Regions from separate parts of the Priestia sp. 10L35 genome, predicted to be linked through region 2. Evidence: a T-box and tRNA genes for the amino acid it is inferred to sense, from the RefSeq annotation. Region 2 holds a T-box; the other holds one or more tRNA genes.
What was found. A T-box is a leader RNA that pairs with one kind of tRNA and senses whether it is charged. The one in region 2 lies ahead of leuS (leucine--tRNA ligase), so its partner is inferred to be a tRNA-Leu.

Region 1: it encodes a tRNA-Leu, which carries the amino acid that the T-box ahead of leuS (leucine--tRNA ligase) is inferred to sense. The anticodon was not compared.

What each region holds. Positions count from the first base shown of each region.
Region 1 is NZ_JBFTKA010000002.1:562,222-571,625, forward strand. Features, by position in the region: gene AC1DEF_RS08815 (GerAB/ArcD/ProY family transporter) at 1-237, shown strand, start outside; gene AC1DEF_RS08820 (Na+/H+ antiporter NhaC family protein) at 435-1,835, opposite strand; tRNA gene AC1DEF_RS08825 (tRNA-Gly) at 2,050-2,121, opposite strand; tRNA gene AC1DEF_RS08830 (tRNA-Leu) at 2,141-2,222, opposite strand; tRNA gene AC1DEF_RS08835 (tRNA-Trp) at 2,249-2,322, opposite strand; gene AC1DEF_RS08840 (phospholipase D-like domain-containing protein) at 2,544-3,938, opposite strand; gene AC1DEF_RS08845 (hypothetical protein) at 4,248-4,517, opposite strand; gene AC1DEF_RS08850 (GerAB/ArcD/ProY family transporter) at 5,022-6,140, shown strand; gene AC1DEF_RS08855 (hypothetical protein) at 6,237-6,470, shown strand; gene AC1DEF_RS08860 (GerAB/ArcD/ProY family transporter) at 6,496-7,617, shown strand; gene AC1DEF_RS08865 (FAD-dependent oxidoreductase) at 7,643-8,977, opposite strand; gene AC1DEF_RS08870 (YrvL family regulatory protein) at 9,402-9,404, opposite strand, start outside.
Region 2 is NZ_JBFTKA010000001.1:45,125-54,528, forward strand. Features, by position in the region: gene mnmM (tRNA 5-(aminomethyl)-2-thiouridylate-methyltransferase MnmM) at 1-111, opposite strand, end outside; gene mnmL (tRNA modification radical SAM protein MnmL/YtqA) at 108-1,070, opposite strand; gene AC1DEF_RS00250 (YtzC family protein) at 1,240-1,503, shown strand; gene AC1DEF_RS00255 (hypothetical protein) at 1,516-1,671, shown strand; gene AC1DEF_RS00260 (MDR family MFS transporter) at 1,830-3,017, shown strand; gene AC1DEF_RS00265 (GntP family permease) at 3,174-4,496, shown strand; gene AC1DEF_RS00270 (hypothetical protein) at 4,561-4,752, shown strand; T-box leader at 4,996-5,214, shown strand; gene leuS (leucine--tRNA ligase) at 5,279-7,693, shown strand; gene AC1DEF_RS00280 (rhodanese-like domain-containing protein) at 7,878-8,189, shown strand; gene AC1DEF_RS00285 (hypothetical protein) at 8,293-8,472, shown strand; gene AC1DEF_RS00290 (sporulation protein Cse60) at 8,683-8,862, shown strand; gene AC1DEF_RS00295 (BaiN/RdsA family NAD(P)/FAD-dependent oxidoreductase) at 8,867-9,404, opposite strand, start outside.

The sequences.
Region 1 (9,404 bases), on a different contig from region 2:
GCCTCTATCATAGGTACAGCTACTTTATTTAAAATTAAATCGCCTTCCCGTCTAGTGTATCCTTTAGGCATCATTGTGTTGTTTTTGTCGATTACAATCGCTAGTAATTTTCAAGAACATCTTTATGAAGGGCTACACGTAGCGAGATTTCTTTTACATATGCCTCTTTTTGCTATCGTACCTATACTGCTTTTGATTATCGCCTTTTTGAAAAATAGGAAGAAGCAGCACAGATAGTATATCTCTAATAAATAGAAAAAATAGCGTTAAAATTTTCGAGGTGATGTTCGTGTATATATGGTTTTATGATCATTTTGTTAATACCATCTTATTTCCGCTTACTTGTATCATGCTAGTGTGCGTCTCATTAGGACTGTATGCATACTTTAAGCTAAAAAAATAAAAAATTGATATTAGATGGCTATTTCCCTCATTCAAAACAAGAAAGATACAACAAGATAAAAAGCAACTGTTATTCCTGCTGCAATTAAAGCTGGCTTTAATTTATACTTGGCATATTCAATAACAGATAAATCTAATATTTTGGCGATGGTATTCGTATCGTCGCTTAAAGGCGAAGAAAACGCTCCAAATGAACCGCTTGCAAATACGGCACCGATAATCAGCGGCAAAGAAAGATCTGCAGAACTTGCAAGCGATACGCCAAGCGGCATTAAAATCCCCCACGTCCCCCAAGCAGACCCGATAAAGTAAGAAATAGCAGCCCCAAATACAAACATAAAAGGAGTGACAAACATTTGAGGAATCCACTTAGAATGTGCGGTCACGAAATTCGAAAACCCCAAGTCTTCTGTAACAGCGGATAATCCCCATACTACCGATAACAACAGGATAACGGACATTAAGTCATTGCCTCCTGTGATAAAACCATTAAGCAAATTCTGTAATGTAAAGCGCTGAAACAAGAAAAAAATGAGGGTAATTAACGTAGTCATAATTAAAGCTACTACCATCGCTTCTAGCACGTCTGCTTTAATAAATGCTTCAAAAAAGGTGTGACTCTTATGATGTCCACTCCACCATGTTAAAAGTAAGGTGAGTGAAATCACAACAAGTAAAGGCACTAACAGATTCCAAGGCTTAGAAGGCAAATCCTTCGATACGCAAGGGTGACAATCATGCCAATCTTTTTCGTCTTCTTCCTCAAGCTTCATAGGAACTGTAGATGTTGAATGATGAAAAAAGCTTAAATAAATCCCTACTAAAATAATCACAATCGAAAAGAAATTATATGGAATGCTTTGAATGAACAAAGAATAAGCGTCTTGTTTTATGCCTTGATGATCAATCGCCATTTGAATGATTGATACCATATATCCTACAAATGCCGTTGCCACGGGAATTAAGACGATAACAGGAGTAGCAGTTGTTTCAATAACAAACCCTAGCTCTGCTGTCGTCATTTTCACTTTTTTCAGCAGCACTCTCATGATGGGCGCGATTGTAACAAAGCGAAATGTGGGAGCACTGAATGTTCCAATGGTTGAAACATAGGTTAAAATAAGGGCTTTTTTTCTTGTATCAATTCTTTCTGCAGCAGTTTCCACAAACCCCTTAACTCCTCCAGCCATCTTAATCATTCCGATAAGCCCTGAAAAAGCGTATAAAAAGACAACGATTTCTATATTACTTTTGTTTCTAAGAGCTTGTACAATGTAGTGAAGTAGTTTTTCAACACCTCCGATAATCGAATGATCAATCAAATAAGCGCCTACTAGTAGGCCTAAAAACAACCCTGGCAGCACTTGTTTAGTGAAAATAGCTATTGGAATAACAATTAAAAACGGTATAATTGAAAACCAACTAGATTCCATAGGACTCTCCCCTATCTTAAAAACCATATTAGATGTCTTCACGTATCGTTCATTAGCTTTTAATGTAACCCCAATATTATGTGTATATTCACGAAAACAACACGTATAAGCAGTACTGCTTTAATAAAATATTTCTGATTAAAAACAGCATAATAAAACTCTTTATTTCTACAGCAAAAAAGCAGTTTGCACATGCAAACTGCTTTTGAAAAGAAGCGGAAGACGAGGTTCGAACTCGCGACCCCCACCTTGGCAAGGTGGTGTTCTACCACTGAACTACTTCCGCGCGTATATGAAAGTAAAGATGCGGGTGAAGGGACTTGAACCCCCACGTCATAAGACACTAGATCCTAAGTCTAGCGCGTCTGCCAATTCCGCCACACCCGCTTGTGAATTAAAAGGTAACTCCAAAATGGCAGGGGCAGTAGGAATCGAACCCACACTGACGGTTTTGGAGACCGTAGTTCTACCTTTAAACTATGCCCCTAGAAATGATTTCTTCAAAAGAACCTCGTTTATCAACGACGCTATATCATAATAAAACATATATGGAATTTCGTCAATAGGTCTTTTGATGAATCATAACTAGTACTAGGGGTTTCAAAAAAACTGTGAGGCATATCACAGTTTTTTACACATTCCCTTCACCAGCTGCAGTCCTCTTTAATCTCCTCTATTTGTTTTTAAAGACTCTGCTGTAACACAGTACTATACAAAATGTCTCCAAAATCGTGTAAAGACCGAAAGAATATGTAGGAGTGCAGATTTTACGGGAGGCACGTTTTTTTGAGAATCCGTATTAATATCCACAGGTTCTCCCTCATTCCCCACGAGCATACTGTGAGAAATTTTAGTTTCAATAGCTCCTGTTAACTGGGCTGCAAATTCTTCACTATCTATCATAACCATGGATTCAGTATTTAAAAATGCAGAGCGTGAATCTAAGTTAAAAGAACCAACTGCACTTAAACGCTGATCATAAACAACAGATTTCCCGTGAATTGAATAGGGCTTTTGATATTCATAAAGCTTCGAACCAGCTTTTATAACGCGATTTTTCACTCCCAAGTATGCAGAAAAAGCCATAGCATTTGGAGTGGATGTAATAGAATTAGTTAAAATAATTCTTTGCACTTTTGGTTTTACTTGCTTATCTATATACTGTTCCATTTCTTTTGTTGGTACGATATAAGGGCTTTGAACAACAATGGATTTTTCAGCTTGCTGGGAAAGCTTAATAAATGTTTTCCATATAAAAGGGCTTTTATTCATTCGTTGAATAGGATTTGTAATAAAAGAAATCTTTCTTGTAGGCATCGTTGCTTCTCTCCATACAATATAAGGATGGACAAAAGGTTCGTTTACTTTTTTGGCCTCTTCGTATTGATCTATCAATAATTTTTTTCCTGAAAGACCGCGAAATTGTTTAGTTTTCTTGGGCTTTGGAAAAGCTTTTCGTGTATACGGATGATTCCATAATTTTTCTATATACTTCTCCATTGAGAGAATGACACTATGACTTTCTTGCTTTGTGTTATAAATCAGTACATCACGGTCATAGACAAAATTTTTATTTGGTTGACTAGCCAAGTATTTATCTCCAATATTTCTTCCTCCAATAATACCTAATTGGCCATCGACTACTATTATTTTATCGTGAAGACGGTTATGCCATGTCCAAGGTTTAAAAATAGTAAAGGGCTCATAGTACTTTAATTCAATATTATTGTGGAAAGCTAGAGCATAAAGAACATTTTTCCTCTTGCCTTTTAACCCATGAGCGATCCCATCTAACAACAAGCGAATACGTATACCTCGGTCCGCAGCTTCGAACAAAGCGCCCATAAGTAAATCCGAAGAACGGCCTTTACCGATGGAAAAGTATGCAATATTAATTGTATGCCTCGCTTCTTGAATCATCTGCATCCGAACAAGCCCTGAAAAATAACCATTTTCTAAAAGCATAACTCGATCTGTGGATTCTTTCTTCCCGTAAAAATTCTCAGTATTCATTACTTTTAAGTCTTTTCCCTTGTGTAAAGGGACATAAAACAGTACCACTGCAGTTACGAATACATATATGAAGTACAATACGACAATCATTATTAGTATGTTTATTAGCATATTTCCTGTCACAATCCCTTTCCATTCTTATCGTTCTGTTTTTATTAGGATTCTTACTTTTTTAACTTCTATACCTTTTAAAATAAGAATGGAATGATGGATTATTTGTTACACCACTGTTGATTTCCGTGCCAGTCTTCGCCTTTCCCTCCAAACAACAGCTAGAAGCAATTATATACACGAAACCTACGTTTACACTACCAATAAAAAAAGCAGAAGTTCATTATCTTCTGCTTTTACAATTTATACTCTCTATTGTGAACCTGCCTAAGTAAAACAGCGGCTCTTTTATTGATTAAGGTCGTTCTCCATATCTTTTATATCTTGCTGAAACTCTGTTAAACGCTGACGCTGTGTTTCAGAAGCATTTTCAAGCGCATTTTCAATTTGCTGAGAGGCTTCATTCACTTCACCTATCGCTTGCTTCGCTTCATGGCCGTACGATGCATCATTTTTAGCTTCATTTGCCTGTTCATATGCATCTACTGCTTCTTTATGCCCCTGCTGTGCTGCTTGAAACGATTGTTGTTTATCTTTATTGTATGGGAATTTTTTCATCATAGTGCTCCTTTCCATTTGTTCACTCTTTAGTGTGGCATTTTTCTACTTATTCATACGACGCTTCAATAGGTTAAAGCTAAGTGTGTATTCCTCGTAACAACTCCCTAAACCATATAAGAGCCCTAGAAAATATCTTCTATTTCCTGAAATACTTTCTATATCTTACAAAAATGTATAATCACTTTCTTTAGCGGACATCATACGAATAGCTTATCTGAACGAAAAAATGTATTGGGGTTGACTGCATGCACTTGTTTCTTTCCTTTTTGATCATTCGTGCAGGGATTATATGGATGGAAATAAAAAGATTACCTCAACACTCTCATAAAAAGGAACGAAACATTTTTATTGTGTTCATGACAATCAGTATCATAATCACTCTTGCAAAAATCTTTCGGCTGCCTCTACCGAACCCTTCTGATTGGGTAAAAGTAATGTTTCAACCTTTAAGTCACTTATTATTCCGTTGGATCACTTAATTAGTGTATATGGCAAAAGGATGTGCTCATTTTGCTTAATGAAATCAATATTTCAGCTGCGCAGTTTCGCAAATTAGTAACTTTGTATAGCATCGGAAGCACAATTATTGTGGTACCTGCCGCTATTACAGCTGATGCTCATCAAGATGCCTGGATTCCCGCACTCTTCGGTGTTGCATTAGGAATTGGCTTAGTTTTGCTTTTTACCTCACTAGGAAAAATGTTTCCAACGCTTACGCTGATGGAAATGAACGAAAAAATTTTAGGCAAACTATTTGGAAAGATTGTTTCTGCTGTTTTTGTGTTATCCAATTTATTTATCAGCAGTCAAGTTCTTTACTATGTAGGAAATTTTCTCACTACACAAATTCTTCCCTACACGCCGCTTACAGCCATCCACATCGCATTTATGGGTGTGGTCATCGTAGGAGTACGCCTAGGAATAGAAGTTATTGCACGAAGTGCCGAGATTTTATTTCCGTGGTTTGTCGGATTATTCGGACTTCTTATTTTGTCTATGATCCCTCAAATTAAAATAGAGCATATTCAGCCGGTGTTCGAAATCCATCCAAAAGCTTTTATTCGGGCTGTTTTAACGTTTTTAAGCATGAGTTCTTTGACTTATACCATTCTGCTTATGATTTTTCCTTCTCATACACCAGACACGAAAAAGGCAACTCAATCCTTTTATATAGGTAATATAGCCGGTGGACTAGTGATGGTTACGTTAATCTTACTCGGAATTTTAGTACTTGGTCCTTATTACTGCCAAATCACCATGTTTCCAAGCTATGAATTAGGAAGAAGAATTGATGTAGGAAACTTTCTTCAAGGAATTGAAGTAGTCATTGCTATTTTGTGGTTTATTACTCTCTTTTTTAAGCTTTGCATTTATTTTTACGCTACTCTTTTGGGGTTTGCCAATGTATTTCACATAAAGGACTACAAGCTATTTTCTTTTCCAGTCGCACTCATCATGATTACACTTTCCGTTATTGTGTATCCAAGCGTTTCTTATCAAAAAGATTGGGATACAAAAACGTGGATTCCCTACAGCTTACTTGTAGGCATCTTATATCCACTTTTCCTTTTAATTGCAGGGTTTATTCAAAATAAAAAGTGGCGTTCTAGCAATGGATAGAAACTCACAAACCTTTAATAAAGAATGCACCTTCAGTATAAGTGATTATTTTCCAGTAAAATATAACACTAATTATTCATGTATAGGAGCTAGTGTATGCTAGGGGTATTGGGGTTACTTATTGTTTGCACGCTCGTCATTTGGTTTGAAGTACCTGAACTACGGCAAAAAAAAGCAAAGAAAGAACTGTGGCTATTCTATACAGTTCTTGCAATTGGAATGTCCGTAAGCATCTGTAAAGCACTGGGTTTATATGTTCCAAATCCTTCTGATTTATCAGCGGCTATCTTCAGGCCAATCAGCATATTTTTACTTCATTTATTATCTTAATACGTAAGACGAGGAAGTGAATACCGTGAAACCTGTAGTTAAAATTTCAACGATTCAATTTCGCATGCTCGTTATGCTTTATACAATTGGAAGCACAATTGTTATTGCTCCAGCAGCTATGACTGTAGATTCCAAACAAACCGCTTGGATTCCAGCTATCCTTGGAGTAGTATGCGGATTTGTATTAGTGAAAGTATATATAGCTCTCGGACTTTTATTTAAAGATAAAAATCTGATAGAAATCAATGAAGCAGTGTTTGGAAAATATCTAGGAAAAGGTGTATCTTGTTTATTTGTCACGTCTACTGTCATAACATGCAGCCGTATTGTATACTACGTGGGGAGTTTTTTAAATACACATATTATGATGGAAACTCCGCTGATTGCTATTCACATTATTTTTATGCTTGTGGTTGTGTTTGGAGCAAGACTTGGACTAGAAACCATCGCACGCTGCTGTGAAATATTTTTCCCTTGGCTTATTGGCCTTCTCGGAATTTTCATCTTCTCACTGACTCCTCAAATGAAAGTCGAAAACCTTACGCCTTTATTAGATATTCACTTAAAGCCGCTGACTCATTCGGTTTTCATCTTTCTTAGCATCACTTATTTTACTTTTGCTCCTTTAATGATGGTATTTCCTCTTCATTTAAGAAAACCTGAAAAAGGTGCTAAAGCTTTAATGAGCGGAAGTCTGTTAGGTGGATTTATTATGGTAGCGATTATTCTCTTTTGTATAATGGTTATTGGCTCTTATCATTCTTCAACTACCATGTTTCCTGTATACGAAATGGCTAAGCGAATTGAACTGGGGAATTTTTTGCAAGGAATTGAAGTAATTATTGCTATTATATGGTTTCTTACTCTTTTCTTTAAAGTTTCTCTTTATTTTCATGCTTCTATCGCTGGGCTTTGCCACATTTTTAACGTTAACGAAACTCGATTTCTAACGTTACCGATGGGGTTAATCGTTACAACTTTTTCTATTATCGTTTATCCAACTATTATCTATCAAAAAACATGGTTAGCCGAAACGTGGATTCCCTATAGTTTTTTCGTAGGAGCTTTTTATCCTTTTATTCTCCTTACTATAGGCTGGATCCGCTTTAGACCTGCTAAAATAAAAAAGATAATAAAATCCACATAAAAAAAGCAGGTAGTCACCTGCTTTTTTATGCTTGAAGCGCTTGAAGTCCTGCTTGGTTTAAGAAATGCCAAGGCTTATTAAAATGCGGCTGAAAGAAAAAGTCCATAAAGCCAAGCTCATCGATCGTCATTTCCTGCTGTACACATACAGACAATGTATTGATTGCTTGAGTAGCATCAATTTTAGAAATAACCTGTGCACCTACAATTCGTCTTTTTTCTTCTTCATATACTACTTTTAACGTAATATTTTCGTACGTTGGCATGAATTCAGGTCGGTTATTCTCTGATATTGTGATACTTTTCACATTCATATCAAAAAGAGAAGCTGCTGTTTCTGTTATGCCGGTAGATGCAACATTGTAATCATAAATATGCAGACCTGACGTTCCTTGTGTTCCCATATACTTAATCGTTGGCTTAACAAGGTTTTGAGCTACTAATGTTCCCATTCTAACCGCATTGGTAGCAAGCGGAATATAGGCATGTTTCTTAATCGGATTGTAGTAAATGGCACAGCTATCTCCGGCAGCAAATATATCTTTTTTGCTTGTTTGCATATATTCATCAACCACAATTGCCCCGTTTGGAAGCATATCTACTTGTCCTTTTACTAAGTCTGTATTTGGACGGAAGCCAACACACAGAATAACAAGATCCGCTTCGTATTCGCCATCAGTTGTCACTACTTTTTCAACAGATCCCTCACTGCCTACAAATTTAGTAACCGCTTGGTTTAATGCTAATTTAACTCCTCGATTTTCAAACTCAGTTTCCATTAAATTCGTAAATTCTGGATCAAGATATTTATTTAAAATACGATCAGCACTATCAATAAACGTCACTTCTTTTCCATACACTTCGAATGCTTCTACTAATTCTGCGCCAATATAGCCCGCACCAATTACGGCTATTTTCTTCGCTTGCTTCGCTTTTTCAATAATGTGATTAGCATGCTGATAGTTTTTACAAAGCACAACATTATTTAAATCGATGCCTTCAAGGTTTGGAATAATCGGCCATGAGCCAGTTGTCATCACTAGTTTATCAAATGTATCTTCAAATTCTTCGTTGGTTTCTAAATTTCGTACAGCTATTTTTTTACCATCTGTATCAATATTCGTAACTTCATGCTTCATTTTCATATTTACACCCATCTCTTGCAATTCAGACGGTGAAGAGTAAAATAAGCCATTTGCATCTTTTACGACCCCGCCTACATAGAGCGCAATTCCACAAGACAAAAATGAAACATTATCATTTCGCTCATAAACTGTAATTTTAGCTTCTGGATAAAGTTCTGCCATATTTTTTACTGCTGCCGTTCCTGCATGTGTACACCCTACTACTGCAATTTTCATAGATGATATCCCCCTTAGGATTATAGAAAATATGATATTGTGAAGTTTTTCACATATATTGTGAAATGTTTCACATTTCTTTTACAATTCTTATTATACAAACATGTTTGTCCTTTTTCAAGAGATATGTGAAAAAAATCACATACTTTTTTCAAAAAATATGTTACAGGGTTCTTTAAATAGCGTTGAAGCTTGATATGATGCGCTTTTCTTGCTGATGCGCTGCTGATGAAAAACTTCATCAGCTTGTTTTTTCACGTAGAAACTCACTACCCTATGTACTCTCCATCAAAAAAATAAGACGGATAAAAGAGTCACCGCTAAAATAGATACAGTGATGCCGCTCACAAGCGAGTCTGCTATATAAACTGATAGAAAAGTAAAAAATATATCCACAAAAGCTGCGGATGTTACACATAGTACTCTA
Region 2 (9,404 bases):
GAACAATGTATCATGTCCATTTCCTGCTGTGGCATCAATCGCGACATCTCCTTGGGCCACAGCATTAGTGAGCAATGTGCGGGCAAAAGGCAGGATACGTTCTATTTTCATCTTTCCATCAACTCTTTTTCGTAATATTTTCCTTGATAGCTTTGACGATGTTGGAGCTCTTGATCAATGGCATTTAATACGCTCCACTTATTTACGCTCCACATCGGTCCAACCATGAGGTCTATCGGTCCATCGCCTGTAATACGATGAACAATCATCTCAGGAGGGAGTACTTCGAGCTGATCGCATACAAGCTTTACGTATTCTTCAAATGAAAGAAATTCAACAAGGCCCTTTTCATACTGTTTGACCATAGGAGTTCCTTTTAGTAAATGAAGCAGATGAATCTTGATTCCTTGAACGTCTAATTTTGCTACTTCACGTACGGTTTCCATCATCATATCAGGTGTTTCTAAAGGCAAACCATTAATGATGTGAGAACAAACGCGAATACCGTGTTTTCGAAGCTTTGCTACCCCATCTACATAGCATTGATGATCGTGTGCCCGATTAATAAGCAGTGAAGTTCGTTCATGAACAGTTTGCAGTCCAAGTTCTACCCATAGATAAGTTCGTTCATTTAATTCAGCCAAGTATTCCACCACATCGTCGGGGAGACAGTCAGGGCGCGTGGCGATAGAAAGCCCAACAACTCCGGGAAGCTTTAAGACGGCTTCATATTTTTCACGAAGCTCCTCGACAGGAGCATGAGTATTAGTAAATGCTTGAAAGTAAGCAACGTATTTTCCGTCTTTCCACTTATGATGCATTTTTTCACGGATTTCATTAAATTGTGTCACGAGGTCATCCGCTCTGTTTCCGGCAAAATCCCCTGAGCCGGCAGCACTGCAAAACGTACAGCCGCCGTGAGCTACCGTGCCGTCTCTGTTTGGACAATCAAATCCTCCATCTAAGGCTACTTTAAATACCTTATGGCCAAAGTGGTTACGTAAGTGGTAATTCCAGGTGTGATAACGTTTGTTTTCAGATTTATACGGAAATGGGTTTGTCTGACTCAAATCAGCAACCTCCTTTTTACATGCAATATACATCAACAAATTGTATCAAAAACGTGAAAAAGTGCCAAACAAATTTAAGGATGCTTATATTTAACAGGTTCTTCTTGTCGTAAAGGGAAGTAAAGTTGCGCAAAATAAGACAGAAATGAACGAATAGGAGGAATAGAGAATGACAACTCGTCAAGCAGTGGATCAACTTATGCAACAGTGTGAAGATGCTATTCGCTTTGGACAAGGCCAGTTGCAGGAAGGCATGAAGCAAGAACATTATAACGACACTGAGTATACAAAAGCACAGGAAAAATTAGAAAATGCTTATAAAGAAATTGAAGAGTTTTCTCACAGTGCAAATGCACAGCAAAGAGAGCAGCTATATCGCATGCGCCTTCAAGTTCAGCAGCTGCAAAATAAATTGATCACAACTCAGCATTAAGGAGAGGATTTTATGGCAACGCGTTCAAATCAAAATAATCCGGAACAAAAAACAAAAAACGGGATCAACAGCAATGACATTGAGCTAGGAAAAGATTTTGATCCGGTAAAAGAATTAAAAGCACGAAACAGCAAGCGTGCACAGCCGGTTCGTTCGAAGCAAAAGTAAGCGATAAAAAGGTGGTTTTGCATGATATTGTCATGTGAAATCACCTTTTTAAATAGTCAGCGAATTTTAAATAAATTGTCTATATGTAAAAGCATTGCGAACCCTTTAAGAAAAGACTAGAATGTACGTTGGCATTCGAATAGATAGGGGGGAGATCAATGCCTAAATCACTTTGGTTTTTGATTATTGGTATGCTTGTAAACGTAACGGGAGCTTCATTTTTATGGCCTCTCAATACAATTTATATAAATGAACATTTAGGAAAGTCGTTGTCCGTCGCAGGAGTGGTTCTTATGCTGAATTCTGCTGCAAGCGTAGTAGGAAATTTGCTTGGAGGAACGCTTTTTGACAAAATCGGAGGATATAAATCCATTTTATCAGGAATTATTATTACTCTTATTGCATTAGTGGGACTCGTGTTTTTCCATGGTTGGCCTACATACGTTGTTCTCTTGGTTGTTGTAGGGTTTGGATCTGGTATTGTGTTTCCATCTATGTATGCAATGGCAGGGTCCGTTTGGCCACAGGGCGGAAGAAAAGCATTTAATGCGATGTACGTTGCTCAAAATGCAGGAGTAGCTATTGGCGCCGCGGTAGGAGGCATTGTAGCGTCTTATTCATTTACGTATATTTTCTTAGCTAATACAATTTTATACGTTATTTTTCTGCTTATTGCTATTTTTTCATATCGCCATATTTCGGTTACAGTTGGGCAAACGAATGTCCTTAATGAAGCTGGGAGCATTGGGCATAAAACGAAGCTGACTGCTCTTCTTATTTTATGTACGGGGTATGTCTTATGCTGGGTGGCGTATGTTCAGTGGCAAACAACGATTGCTACGCATACGCGTGAGCTGAATATACCTCTTTCTAGCTACAGTTTGCTTTGGACGATTAACGGGATTTTAATTGTAGTCGGTCAGCCTTTGATTGTACCCATCATTCAAAAAGTAGCAAAAACATTAAAAGTACAAGTCCTAATTGGAACGGTTATTTTTGTGGCTTCTTTTGTTATCGTGGTGAATGCTACAACATTTCCGCAGTTCTTAACAGCCATGGTTGTGTTGACAATTGGAGAAATGTTCGTTTGGCCAGCCATTCCAGCTGTTGCAAGTCAGTTGGCACCATCTGGAAAAGAAGGATTTTATCAAGGTGTAGTTAACAGCATGGCTACTGCAGGTAAAATGATTGGTCCTCTCTTTGGAGGCGTTATTTTCGATGCGTTTAATATGTCTACGCTGTGCTATTTATTAATTGGGCTATTGCTATTCAGCATGTGTACAACATGGATATACGATTATAAATTAAAAGAAAAACGTCAGCGTTCGTTAACCATCTCTAAATAAATAGAGATGGTTTTATTTTTGACTGCTTAATAAACGTAGGAATGTCTTCAGTATTCCTTTAATAATATAGTAAGGGTCGTGACAAGCAAAGGAAGGAGTATATACCTGTAAATATGTAAGCGTTTTCTAATTGTATGACTTCATGGGGGGCTAAATATGCTTAGTATGATTGGATTAATTGGAGGATTATTGCTGCTCATTGTATTAACGATGAGAGGCATGAATTTATTTATAGCAGGTCCGCTCAGTGCTTTAGTTGTTGCGTTAACAAGCGGAATGCCTTTATTTCCACAGCTGGTGAAAGAAGGGGAAGCAAATTTTATTGGAAATTACATGTCTGGTTTCACAGGATTTATTGCTTCTTGGTATTTAATGTTTCTATTGGGAGCCGTCTTTGGAAAAGTGATGGAAGACAGCGGGGCTGCTGATAGTGTTTCTCGCTGGATTGTCAGTAAACTAGGAATGAAAAGAGCAGTGTTGGCGATTGTACTTGCCTGTGCGGTCTTGACATACGGAGGAGTCAGTTTGTTTGTAGTAGCATTCTCTGTCTATCCAATGGCTTTGAGCTTATTCAAACAAGCCGATTTGCCGAGGCGGTTTATTCCTGCTGCTTTAGCATTTGGTTCCGTTACGTTTACGATGACCTCGGCTGGGTCGCCTGAAATCCAAAACTGGATTCCAATTGAATATTTGAAGACTAGTCCGTATGCAGGATGGGAAGTTAGTTTAGTTGTAGCAGTAGTGATGGCTGTATTCGGCTACTGGTGGTTAAAGCGCTTGATTTCAAAAGCAGTTAAAAATGGAGAGCGTTTTATATCACGCGAGAAAGATCCAGTAGTAATGGAAAATCAGTCTCTTCCTAATCCTTTATTAAGTTTGCTTCCGCTTGTGGTCGTGCTCACTATTTCTTTTGCACTTCATAAGCCACTTCAGCAATCTGCGCTGATTGTCGCACTTTTAAGCGGGATCATTGTCACTTATATTGTGAACCGAAAGCATTTTAAAGGATTTTGGAATGCAGCTTCAGAAGGAACGCTGGGTGCGTTAATTGCTATTGGGAATACAGCCGCTGTCGTAGGTTTTGGAGGAGTTGCTAAGGCTGTTCCCGCGTTTGGAGTGGCTGTAGATGCCATGACGCATATTCCAGGAAGTCCGTTGATCGGAGGAGCTATTGCCGTGAGTGTTATCGCGGGGATGACAGGTTCGGCTTCAGGAGGTCAGGCGATTGCTTTGCCAATTTTAGCACCTCACTATCTAGATGCTGGTGTAAATCCAGAAGCTCTCCATCGCGTAGTAGCTATTTCCTCTGGAGTACTAGATTCCTTGCCTCATAATGGTTATGTCGTAACAACCATTAATTCTATTTGCGGAGAAACTCATAAAGATGCGTATGGATCAGTTGCAGCAATGACGGTGATTGTGCCGCTTGTTGGTCTTGTACTTGCGATCATCCTGTTTTCTTTTGGATTTGGCATTTAATAATAGCAGCTAAAGAAAGCAGGGGCTGGGATAAAAGTATTTTAGTTGAAGGAAGATCCGAACGATGAATCGTTCGGATCTTTTCATGCTTATGGTGAACGTAGATTTCATTTGTTTAGGTGCTTCTAGCTGCGGAGTGGAGGGCAAGACAAAGACTCCTGAAATAGGTGAGACCCCGCATGAGTGTAAGCAACGAGGAGGCTCATCGGCTGCCAGCGGAAAGAGAAGTCTTGCACGGAAATCAACAGCGTTGTAACCAAGAGATTCATACTAGCGCATTTATCCTATTTGTTCGTCTTTAAATTGGATTGATTTAATTATGTCTCAATCCCTTTTTTGTTTGGCCGTCGATGTATGTTTTTGGGAGAAGTTGTTCATATATAAGAATGAAAGAGAGGATTTAGCAACAAAGCAGTGCTGCATTGCAGAAACTTTTACAAAATCCCTTGAACAACTTGCAGTTTACGAACATATTATTTACAATACAAGGTAGTATGATGTAAAAACTATGATAAGGAATAGTAGTGAACGAAGCGAGCTAAGAGAGCTGACGGGTGGTGCGAGTCAGCAAACGAGCGTTCATGAACTCACCTTGGAGTTGTAAATGTGAAGTAAAGTAACATTTGCCGTCTATCCGCGTTAAGGAAAATGAGTGAGTACATAATTGTGCTAATTTGGGTGGTACCGCGGGAAGTTTATTCAACCTCTCGTCCCTTTGTTTGAGGGATGAGGGGTTTTTTAGTTTAATTAAATACAGCTGGAGCGTACAAGGAGGATTATGTATGGCTTTTAATCATGAAAAGATCGAACAAAAATGGCAAAAAGTTTGGGAAGAAAATAAAACATTTAGAACAACAGAAGATGAAGGAAAGCGTAAATTTTACGCATTAGATATGTTCCCTTATCCATCTGGCGCTGGTTTACACGTTGGGCATCCAGAAGGTTATACAGCAACGGATATTTTATCTCGTATGAAGCGTATGCAAGGATACAATGTACTTCATCCGATGGGATGGGATGCATTCGGACTACCTGCTGAACAGTATGCATTAGATACAGGAAACGACCCGGCTGAATTCACCGAACTTAACATTAATAATTTCCGTCGTCAAATCAAATCGTTAGGTTTCTCTTACGATTGGGAGCGAGAAATTAATACAACTGATCCAAACTACTACAAATGGACGCAGTGGATTTTCTTACAGCTATATAAAAACGGCTTAGCTTATGTGGATGAAGTAGCTGTTAACTGGTGTCCTGCTCTAGGAACAGTACTTGCGAACGAAGAAGTTATTGACGGCAAAAGTGAGCGTGGGGGACATCCAGTTGAGCGTCGTCCAATGAAGCAGTGGATGCTTAAAATCACAGCTTATGCAGATCGTTTACTAGAAGATTTAGATGAGCTTGATTGGCCAGAAAGTATTAAAGAAATGCAGCGCAACTGGATTGGCCGCTCTGAAGGAGCTCACGTGCACTTCACAATCGATGGATACGAGGACACATTTACTGTGTTCACAACGCGTCCTGACACGCTATTTGGGGCAACGTATGCCGTTTTAGCACCTGAACATCCGTTTGTAGAAAAAATTACAACAGCCGAACAAAAAGAAGCGGTAGAAGCGTATTTAGATCAAATTAAAAGCAAAAGCGATTTAGAACGTACAGACTTAGCTAAAGACAAAACTGGCGTATTCACTGGTGCTTATGCAATTAACCCTGTAAACGGCGAGAGAATGCCAATTTGGATTGCTGACTATGTTCTAATGAGCTATGGCACAGGTGCAATTATGGCTGTTCCGGCTCATGATGAGCGTGATTATGAATTTGCTGTTAAATTTGAACTGCCGATTAAAGAAGTAGTAGCGGGCGGAGACGTTTCAAAAGAAGCTTATACAGGCGACGGCGAGCACGTTAATTCAGACTTCTTAAATGGTTTAGATAAAGAAGAAGCAATTTCAAATATGATTCAGTGGCTTCAAACAAATGAAAAAGGTGAAAAACAAGTAACATACCGTCTGCGTGACTGGTTATTCAGCCGTCAGCGCTACTGGGGTGAACCAATTCCTGTTATTCACTGGGAAGACGGCACAACGACTGCAGTTCCTGAAGATCAACTTCCGCTTGTGTTACCAAAAACGACTGAAATCAAACCGTCAGGCACAGGTGAATCTCCGTTAGCAAACATTGATGACTGGGTGAACGTTGTAGATCCGGAAACAGGCAAAAAAGGGCGCCGTGAAACAAATACAATGCCTCAATGGGCAGGCAGCTGCTGGTATTACTTACGCTACATTGATCCAACAAACAGTGAAGCGTTAGCAGATGCAGATAAATTAAAAGAATGGTTGCCGGTAGATATTTATATCGGTGGAGCTGAACACGCTGTTCTTCACTTATTATATGCTCGTTTCTGGCATAAGTTTTTATATGATATCGGCGTAGTTCCAACAAAAGAGCCGTTCCAAAAACTGTTTAACCAAGGTATGATTCTTGGAGAAAATAACGAAAAAATGAGTAAGTCAAAAGGTAACGTTGTAAACCCAGACGAGATCGTAGAAAGCCACGGTGCAGATACGCTTCGCCTTTATGAAATGTTCATGGGGCCTTTAGATGCGTCAATCGCCTGGTCAACAAAAGGGCTTGATGGTGCACGCCGTTTCTTAGATCGTGTATGGCGCTTACTTGTTGACGATAACGGTGAATTAAGCAGCAAGGTTCAAGAAAGCAATGACACTATGCTTGAACGCGTGTATCACCAAACGGTGAAAAAAGTAACGGAAGATTACGAAGGCCTCCGTTTTAATACAGGTATCTCTCAGCTTATGGTATTCATCAATGATGCATACAAAGTTGACGTGCTGCCAAAGCAATACGTAGAAGGATTTGTGAAGCTATTAGCACCAATTTGTCCTCATACGACTGAGGAATTATGGAGCAAACTAGGTCACGAAGATACAATTTCGTATGAGGCTTGGCCTGCGTTTGACGAAGCAAAACTTGTAGATGATGAAGTGGAAATTGTCGTTCAAATTAACGGTAAAGTACGTGCGAAAGTAAACGTACCTGCTGAGGCATCTCGTGAAGAGCTTCAAGATATTGCAATGGCTAATCAAGATGTTCAAGAGTTCATTGAAGGTAAGACAGTGCGCAAAGTGATTGCTGTGCCTGGTAAATTAGTAAACATCGTAGCTAATTAAGTATTGATGTAGAACAGAACCCCTGACAGTTCTTTAGTCAGGCGCTTAGTCAACCTTTAACTACGATTGGAAAAGCTTAGGCAGGCTGCTGCTTAAGCTTTTCTTATTTAGTGGCATAAAGGTATTTGAATTTGCTACAATAGCGATAGCAAGCTGAATGAAAGAATAGAGAGGAATGACGAAGATGGAAGAAGTAAAAGTAATTACGCCTGAAGAACTTCAAAAACGAGTTGAAAATGGAGAAGAACTTCATTTAGTTGATGTGCGCGAAGATGAAGAAGTAGCAGAAGGAATGATTCCAACTGCTAAACACATTCGTATGAATGATATTCCAGGTAATGTGGATTATTTCGATAAAGACAAAGAATATATTTTCATTTGCCGTTCGGGCCGCCGCAGTGAAAACGTATGTTACTACCTTCAAGAACAAGGATATAAAGTAACAAATATGGTTGGCGGTATGTTAGAGTGGGAAGGAAAAACGGTTAATAAATAAAAAGAGGCTGGGACAAAAGTATCTTAGCTGAAGTGAAAAATGAACCATTGATCAACATGTTTGATTAGTGGTTCATTTTTTTTTGTTTCGTTTCTTCTAGCAGTTGATTGGAAGGCAAGGCGAAGACTCCTGCGAGAAAAGCGGAACAGGTGAGACCCCCCAGGAGCGCAAGGGAGGAGGAGGATCACTGGCCGCCCGCGGAAAGCGAAGTCTTGCAAGGAAATCAACTGCCGTGTTACAAGCGGTTCAGCTCATGTATCCCATTTGTTCGTCTTTAGATTGAATTCATTTCGTTATGTCTTAACCTCTTTTTTGAATGAAACTTCTGCCAACCGACTAAAATGATAGCAGGAAAACAAATGATGACTAAATCTATAAAAGCCCTCATAAAAATAGAGGTAGTAAGAGATTGAAAATCCGTACAAAAACCATCATCAAGAGAAACAGTCCATTCTGATTGAAACAAATTTGATAGGACAAGGTGGTAGAAGCTGTGATACAAGTAAAAATGTTTGATAAAGAGCATGAAAAAGATTTAGAATTTGCGGTGAACCGATTTTTACGGAAATTAGAGGATGAAGACGTCGTTGATATTAAATACCAAGTGACAGTGGATGTTGATCGTGATGAGCAGGTGTACTGTTTTTCAGCCATGGTTATGTATAAAGCCTAGCATATTATGCTAGGCTTGTTGCAAATTCTCCTGCATTACTTCCAGCCAAACGGCCTGTTACAAGAGCAGAAGTGATATTGTATCCTCCAGTGTATCCATGGATATCAAGAATTTCCCCGCAGAAGTAAAGGCCTTGCATAAATTTCGAAGACATTTCTTTTGGGTGAATTTCTTTAACAGATACGCCGCCTCCTGTGACGAATGCTTTTTCTAAAGAAAGCGTGCCGTTTACAGCAAATTCAAATCGTTTGCACAGTCTTGCAAATTCTCTCAGTTTCTCATGCTGAAGCTGTCCTGCTAGCGCTTGGCTATCAATGCCTGCCTGCTCGAGTAAAAACAATAGATAACGTTCAGATACAAAACCTTTTAAGACATTTTTAATTGCTTTTTTCGGTTCTTCTTTTGTTGTTTTGACTAATTGTTGAAAAATATCTTCTTCGTTTTGGCTAGGAAATAAATCAAGAGACATTTGAACAGTGTTGCTTTTTTGTTTCTTTAACTCTTTAACAACATATTGGCTGCAGCGAAGAGCGGCAGGGCCA